2 regions of the Weizmannia sp. WK01 genome follow, and region 2 is predicted to be linked to the other one. Evidence: riboswitches for the same ligand, from Rfam matches in the RefSeq annotation. Region 2 holds a riboswitch; the other holds the start of a gene.
What was found. Region 2 has a riboswitch for S-adenosylmethionine ahead of OF158_RS04535 (O-acetylhomoserine aminocarboxypropyltransferase/cysteine synthase family protein). Riboswitches for the same ligand answer to the same signal wherever they lie in the genome.
Positions count from the first base shown of each region.

Region 1: it holds a riboswitch for S-adenosylmethionine, as region 2 does, so the genes downstream of both, OF158_RS14480 (sulfite exporter TauE/SafE family protein) here and OF158_RS04535 (O-acetylhomoserine aminocarboxypropyltransferase/cysteine synthase family protein) in region 2, are expected to answer to the same signal.

Region 1 covers NZ_CP109616.1:3,024,502-3,028,598, forward strand. The annotation lists gene OF158_RS14475 (amino acid permease) at 1-875, shown strand, start outside; SAM riboswitch class I at 1,288-1,395, shown strand; gene OF158_RS14480 (sulfite exporter TauE/SafE family protein) at 1,545-2,441, shown strand; gene OF158_RS14485 (purine/pyrimidine permease) at 3,102-4,097, shown strand, end outside.
Region 2 covers NZ_CP109616.1:1,004,922-1,009,018, forward strand. The annotation lists gene OF158_RS04525 (ISLre2-like element ISBco6 family transposase) at 1-279, shown strand, start outside; gene cls (cardiolipin synthase) at 747-2,192, shown strand; SAM riboswitch class I at 2,292-2,399, shown strand; gene OF158_RS04535 (O-acetylhomoserine aminocarboxypropyltransferase/cysteine synthase family protein) at 2,503-3,801, shown strand; gene OF158_RS04540 (homoserine dehydrogenase) at 4,056-4,097, shown strand, end outside.

The sequences.
Region 1 (4,097 bases), 1.7 Mb from region 2:
GCATTAAAATTATCACGTTGATCGTTTTTATCCTGCTTGGTGCTCTGATTTTATTCGGTTTATTCCCCGGGACATCTTCCACGGTGTCTAACTATACCGCGCACGGCGGTTTTTTCCCGAACGGGCTTCACGGTACGTTCAGCGCTTTTCTGATCGTTATGTTTTCATACGGCGGCGCGGAACTAATCGGCGTTACCGTTTCGGAAACGAAAGACAGCGAAAAAGTGCTGCCGCGTGTCATTAAACAGACCGTTGTCCGTGTCATGCTTTTTTATATTTTGCCAATCCTGATCATTTGCGGCATTATCCCATGGAACCAGGTTTCTTCCGTGGAAAGCCCGTTTGTGCAGGTATTCAGCCGCACCGGGATCCCTGCTGCCGCCCATGTGATGAATTTTGTGCTCTTAACGGCCGTTCTTTCTGCCGCCAATTCCGGTATTTATGCCACTTCGCGCACACTGTTTAACATGGCGCAGTCCGGAGAAGCGCCGCGCGCCTTTTTAAAAATTTCCCGGAAAGGCGTCCCGCTCACCAGTATTTTGCTGACCTCGCTGTTTATTTTAGCCGGCGTGATTCTGGCCTATCTTACGCCGGATGAGGTCATCAGCTATTTGATGACCATCCCGGGATTTACCGTCGTCCTTGTCTGGATCGCCATCTGTGCAGCCGAACTGCGGCTCCGGAAGTCGTATGCAAAATTGCCTTCCTTCCGTGTAAAAGGGTATCCTTTCATGGTCTGGATTGCGCTGCTTGCACTCTCGGGCATTTTCCTGTCCTTTTTGCTGGGCGGCGGCAATCCGATTGGAACAAGCGTCTGCCTCGCTATTTTAATCGTGCTGGTCGTCCTGTCACTGAGAATCAAAGGAAAGGAATAGGCTCCAGCAGGCTGTGTTGATAAAACCGGTTCACTTGGGCGGGGAGAAGGCAGAAATCCAACTGCGCGATAAGCGGGCACCAACGAGCGGTGTTGATAAAACCGGTTCACTCGGAGGGGGGGCAGGCACGGGTGTGCAGCGCGTATCAAACTGCCAGAATGGGCGGCACGCTAACCCGTTTGGACTCTTTTTCGTTTTGTGAAGCGAATGAAAGCGGCCATGATGCCCCGCCTGGTCCTGATGACCTGCTTTTTAAAACCCATCCAGCGTAAAGAAAAAAACTCCCGACAGAGCGTGATCTGATGGGGAGTTTTTTCTTTATCCCCTCATTCGTATAAATCCGATAAAAAAACTTGCAATAATTATATTGACTTCCATTTATTTTCTGATAAAATTTTAAACAACAACAAATTACTTATCAAGAGCGACGGAGGGATCTGGCCCTATGAAGTCCGGCAACCTGCAGCGAGCAGCAAGGTGCCAATTCCAGCAAAATGGGTACCATTTTGAAAGATAAGCGCTTATCCTTTACTCGCTGTCTTTCCGTAAAAATGGCGGAAAGATTTTTTATTTCTGCAAGGCCGGCCGTTTGAACCAGGATAGGCCCTGATGCGTATAATTCCTCTACATCAGGATGAATCAAATTTATGGATGAAGAAAGCGGGGAACATGAACATGCAAAAATTAATTGTCTTAGCACTTGTCGGCCTTGCCGCACAATTGGTGGATGGATCTCTCGGAATGGGTTACGGGGTGACTTCAACCTCACTTTTGCTGGCTTTCGGGATTGCGCCGGCTGTCGCATCCGCTTCTGTGCATTTGGCGGAAGTTTTTACAACGGCGGCTTCCGGGGTTTCACATATGAAATTTGGGAATGTCGATAAAGGGATCATTTGGAAACTGGTTGTACCAGGAGCTGTCGGTGCCTTTCTCGGGGCAACCGTTCTTAGCCATCTTCCTGCGAGCACATTAAAACCGTACATTTCTATTTTTCTGATCGCCCTTGGCCTCTATATTCTTATCCGGTTTCTGATCAATGCGCGCGGGGCGTTGAAAGTCAAAAAGAAGACCGGTTCAAACGTATTTTTTATCCCGCTCGGCTTTGTCGCAGGATTTTTTGATGCAACGGGGGGCGGCGGCTGGGGTCCTATCGCCACACCGGCTTTGCTTTCCAGAAATGACATCGAACCGCGGAAAGTGATCGGCTCGGTGGATACCAGTGAATTTGCCGTATCCCTAGCATCAAGCATCGGTTTCCTTTTATCCCTCGGCGCTATGCAGATTAACTGGATTTGGACGATCGCCCTCATGCTTGGCGGCCTGATCGCCGCACCGATTGCAGCCTATCTGGTTAAAATCCTGCCGGCTCATTTGCTGGCTGTCATAGTCAGCGGCATGATTGTGTTCAGCAACGTGCAAACTTTATTAAAAATGGCGGGCGCCGGTAGCGGCTGGTACGGCGTTACCTATACAGCCATTGCGGCAATATGGGCCATCCTCATTTTCTATACAATCAGAAGACACAAACGGGCAGTTGCCAGCGCCAGCGTAAGCGTCACAGAATAAGGAATGTTTTCGGGCAAGGGATCCATTGCCCGGATTGTTTTTACCTAAACAAATTTTGGCAAAGAATGAACATAGACGCTTCTATTTGAAGGAACAGTGCCTTTTTTGCTCGCTTCCTTAATGTAGAGGCGCTCTATGTTAAGAAACAACGTCTTTTTACCGCGCTTCCTTTACGTAGACGACCTCTATGTTAAGAAACAAAGCTATTTTCGCTCGCTTTCTTAACGTAGACGCGCTCTATGTTAAGAAACAACACCTTTTGACCTCGCTTCCTCAACATAACCGGCCATGCCGCTACCACGTAGCACCAGCAAAAATTATCCATCATAATTTTTTTCGAGATAGCATGCCTAAGTAAAGGCAGCCGCAACTCTTTTAGTGACAAACAAAAAGCGTTCTGCATGAAGATCGCCCAGAAATTTTTTGCGGATCCAAACATAGCTTAGCCCCTGCCACATATATATCATTTAAATAGAGGCAAAAAACATGGCTTAACCCGCGCCCCGTCCGGTTTGCAACCCCTGTTTATGCCGCTATCCGCCATGCCCGCTATCCCTCCCTCGTCCGCAAAGTGTATTATGTTTAAAATGTAAAACCTGTTTTGCTATAATTATATTTACTGGTATTTTCCATTTTTTGAACGGAAAGAACGGTGTGTCTATGAAAACATTGATTTCGTCGCTGCAATGGATGGCATTTATGATCGCCGGGTCGATCGCGGCCCCGATTGCCATTGCGGATGCTTTCCATTTCAGTGCAGGTGAGACTGCCCTGTTTGTGCAGCGGACGCTTTTTGTACTCGGGATCGGCGGCCTTTTGCAAGGAATTTTCGGCCACAGAATGCCCATCAATGAAGGGCCGGCCGGGCTGTGGTGGAGCGTGTTTGCCATTTATGCAGGGCTTGTCGGCAGCTTGTACAGTTCAAGCACTGAATCTCTGCAATATTTGGCAGGCGCACTGATTGTAACCGGCATCTTTTTCTTTCTACTCGCTTTTACCGGCTTTGTGGACCAATTAAATAAACTGTTTACGCCGGTAGTAACATTTATCTATTTGCTGCTTTTGGTGCTGCAGTTGAGCGGCTCTTTTATGAAAGGGATGCTCGGCATTACGGGTGCCCATCAGGAAGTCCGGCCGCTTGTTGCCGTTTTGAGCCTTGTCACCGTATTGCTTACATTCTATTTTGGCCATGTAAAGAAACCGTGGGTCAAGCAATATTCGATCATGCTCGGCTTGATTTGTGGCTGGATTTTGTTCGCGCTTTTCGGTGAAGCACCGGCTATTACATTTGGGGAAAGCTGGTTCTCTCTTCCCGCTGTGTTTGATTTTGGAAAACCGCGTTTTGATTCCGGTGCCGTCACAACCGGTGTATTCATCGGGCTTTTGTTAACTGCGAATATGATTACGTCTGTGCGCGTCATGGGAAATGTGACGGGAGTCCGCCAAGAGCGGGTGCGGAGCAGTCTGTTCATATCCGGCATCAACCAGCTGCTTGCCGGCATCTTTTCCGCTGTCGGTGCGGTTCCGATTGCAGCAGCGGCAGGCTATGTTGCACAAACCGGTATAAAAGTGCTGAAACCATTTTTGTATGGTGCTTGTTTCGTTTCCATCATTGCTCTGCTGCCACCGCTCGTGCATATCATGTCTGCGATTCCC
Region 2 (4,097 bases):
ATGAAAAAAAGGGGCATGCATTGGAGTGAACTTGGCGCAGAAGCCATGGTGAAAATCAAACAAGGCATACTCAATGGGACATTGAGAGAAGCCTATCTGAAACACCGTTCAAGAAGCGAGAGAAAGCAACGGAACTTGAAACAATCCATCAGGATGTCTCAACTACTCAAGCAGCCTGTACGCCCGTCAGTGGGCGTAAAGCACGGATCAGTTGCCCTGCATTCAAGCAGTTCATCGGCAATGGGACATTTAAGCAAAATATTAGAGCTTTCGTTTTAAGCCTGGCTCAGTGGGGACTGATCGTTGAGGCGCGCGAAATTTACGAGACTCCTGCGGGAAAAGCGAGCCAGGAGAGACCCCGCAGCGAGGTACGAGCGAGGAGGCTCGCCGGCCGCCCGCGGAAAGCGAGTGAATTTCGCGCGCCTCAACATCCCCGTTATCCATCTTTATACGGAAATATTACATCTTTTCCGAAAATTACACCGAGCAAGTAAAGCACGGTAGCCGAAAGTGTACAAAAAGAGTGTCTTGGAATACCCGATATTTAAACCTTGTCGAGAAAAACTTGACACATACGGAAAGTGCTGTACGATAGGTAAGGCGCAAATATTATGGTATGATACAATTGTTATTTTTGCTGCGCAAACATATCCTATATCAATTCCAAAACACTTCACCGTGTTCCCGGATACCGGCCGGGAACAAACCTCAAGCAGGAACAAAGGGTGTACGAAAAGGAGAACGCAATGATTATAACGGTACTACTGGTTATCTTGTTTCTTTTGAATTTTATTCTGGCGGGAACCGTTATTTTCCTGGAACGGCGAGATGTCGGCGCAACTTGGGCATGGCTTTTGGTGCTATTATTCCTGCCGATTGCCGGCTTTATCCTGTATTTGGTATTCGGGCAAAATTTAAGCCGCCGGAAAATTTTTGACTGGAAGGTACAGGAGAAGATCGGCATTAAGGAAATTTCCCAGCAGCAAATTGAACTGCTGCGCGAAAACCGGTTTCCGTTTCATGATGAGCGGACAATCCAGTACAAGGATCTCGTTTATATGCTGCTGATGAATGACGGGGCAATCCTTTCCCAGGACAATCACGTCGATATATTTACAGACGGCAGGAAAAAATTCGAGGCTTTATTTGAAGACATCCGGAATGCAAAAGACAGTATTCATCTTGTATATTATATTTTCCGGAATGACCGCCTCGGCCATGAATTGATTGAACTGCTGTCGCAAAAAGCAAGAGAAGGCGTAAAGGTGCGGCTGCTTTATGATGATATGGGGTCGCGGATGCTGTTCCGCCGCAAATTTTTCCGGCCGCTTGTTGTTGCTGGTGGGGAAGTGGCGTCCTTTTTTCCTGCCCGGATCCCGCTCGTCAATTTGCGCGTCAATTTCAGGAATCACCGGAAATTGGCGATTATTGATGGGCAGATCGGATATATCGGCGGTTTTAATGTCGGGGATGAGTATCTTGGCCTGAATAAGAAATTCGGTTACTGGCGGGATACGCATCTACGGATTGTAGGGAGTGCTGTTTATGCCATGCAGACCCGCTTTATTTTGGACTGGAATCAGGCGTCACCGCATGATGTAAGAGATGAAGAACGTTATTTCCCGGTCATCCCATCGCAGGGTGAAACCGATATCCAAATCGTCTCAAGCGGCCCCGATTCTGAATGGGAGCAGATTAAAAACAGCTATATTAAAATGATCAATTCCGCCAAAAAATATATTTATTTGCAAACACCGTATTTTATTCCGGATGACAGCCTCCTGAATGCGCTGACGCTTGCCGCCTTATCCGGAGTGGATGTTCGGATTATGATTCCAAATAAACCGGATCATATGTTTGTCTATTGGGCGACGCTTTCCAACATCGGCCAGCTGTTAAAAACGGGCGTCAAAGTGTACATTTATCAAAAAGGGTTCATCCATGCGAAAATGATTGTCGTAGACGGGAAAATTGCTTCCGTTGGGACGGCCAATATCGATGTGCGCAGTTTCCGTCTCAATTTTGAAGTGAACGCCGTGCTGTACGACCGTGAGCTTTCCGGCACACTTGCCGGCGTTTTCCGGGACGATATGGCCGAATCAACCGAATTAACGCTCCATGATTACCAGAACCGGCCGCTTTATGTGCGGTTTAAAGAGTCCATTTCCCGGCTATTGTCGCCAATATTGTAGAAGAAAAAGAAAATTTTTTCAAAAAAAGGTTGACGGTTTGCCATTGTTCTTCTATAATCTTAAACAATAAGTCATTCAAAATTGAATTATGAAAAGAAACTCTTATCGAGAGCGGCGGAGGGACTAGGCCCTGCGAAGCCCGGCAACCTTCAGGCATTTGCCTGAAAAGGTGCTAATTCCTACAGACATGCGTCTGAAAGATAAGGGAGGAACTTACATACATTGTAACCCTCTTCCCTTACGAAGAGGGTTTTTTCATTTCCTCTTCCATCTTTCACGAAAAAATTTTAAAAAATCAGGAGGCTTTAAAATGACACAACCATCATTCCAACCGGAAACTTTATTGTTGCACGGCGGCCAGGAACCGGACCCGGCGACAGGATCGCGCGCCGTACCGGTATACCGGACGACTTCTTACGTTTTTCCGGATACAGAACATGCGGAGGGCGTCTTCAATTTATCAAAAGAAGGTTTCATTTATTCCCGTCTCGGCAATCCGACTGTGGATGTTTTTGAAAAACGTGTTGCTGCACTGGAAGGCGGAACAGCGGCTGTCGGTTTATCATCCGGCGCATCGGCCATTGCCTTTTCCATTTTGAACATCGTGCGTGCGGGTGATGACATCGTATCCGCCAGCAATCTTTACGGCGGCACCTATAATTTGTTTGCTGTGACATTGCCGAAATACGGCATTAACGTCAAGTTTGTGGACGGGTCCGACCCTGAAGCGTTCCGCCAGGCGATCACCCCGAAAACAAAAGCATTGTACGCGGAAATTATCGGCAACCCAAGCCTGCAGGTGCTCGACGTGGAAAAAGTGGCGGAAGTGGCCCATGAAAACGGTATTCCTTTGATTGTCGACAACACGTTTGCTTCTCCGTATGGCGCGAATCCGATCAAATGGGGCGCGGACGTGGTTGTCCATTCGGCGACAAAATGGATCGGCGGGCACGGAACGGCGATCGGCGGTGTTGCCGTTGACGGCGGGTGTTTTGACTGGAACACAGACAAATTCCCGGACTTTAGCGAACCGGATCCGAGCTATCACGGCTTGCGCTACGGCGTCGACACGGCACAGGCTGCGTTCGCCACAAAACTTCGCGTTCAGCTTTTGCGCGACTTCGGGCCTGCTTTAAGCCCGGACAACGCCTTTTTATTCCTGCAAGGGCTTGAAACGCTGCATCTGCGTGTGGAAAGGCATAACGAAAATGCATTGAAAGTCGCGGAATTTCTGAAAAACCATCCAGATGTTGCTTGGGTCAATTACCCGGGCCTTGAAGACCATCCGTCCCATGAGCTGGCGCAAAAATATTTGAACGGCGGTTACGGCTCCATTGTCAACTTTGGTGTGAAAGGCGGCCGGGAAACAGGAAGACGCGTGATCGACAATATTAAGCTGTGGTCGCATGTAGCGAATGTCGGCGACGCGAAATCGCTGATCATCCACCCGGCAACGACTACGCATTCGCAGCTGAGCGATGAAGAACTGGAAAAATCAGGGGTCACAGGCGATTTGATCCGCCTGTCCGTCGGGCTTGAAGCCGTCGAAGATTTGACAGCCGACCTCGATCAGGCCATTACAAAAGCAACAGCCGTTACAGCCCGGTAAAAGCGGGGAGCGGGTCCGGCAGATTCGTGCGAAGGCCGCCATGCGAATGCCAACAGGCGATCCGGAAAACTTATACGATGTTCTGGGCTGATCCCATTGAACAATGTTGCGGCCCGGACGGTCTGCATACCTGATCCAGATCGGGAGCTTCTGGATACCGGCTGCACCGAATACTGTCGGACCGCTTGACCGTTTTAAATGAACAAAACGCTTCAGAGGCGAAAGAGCGCTAGATGTAGGGAGGAGTTTGGATAATGAGAGTGATTAAAGCAGCGCTGCTCGGCTTTGGGACGGTC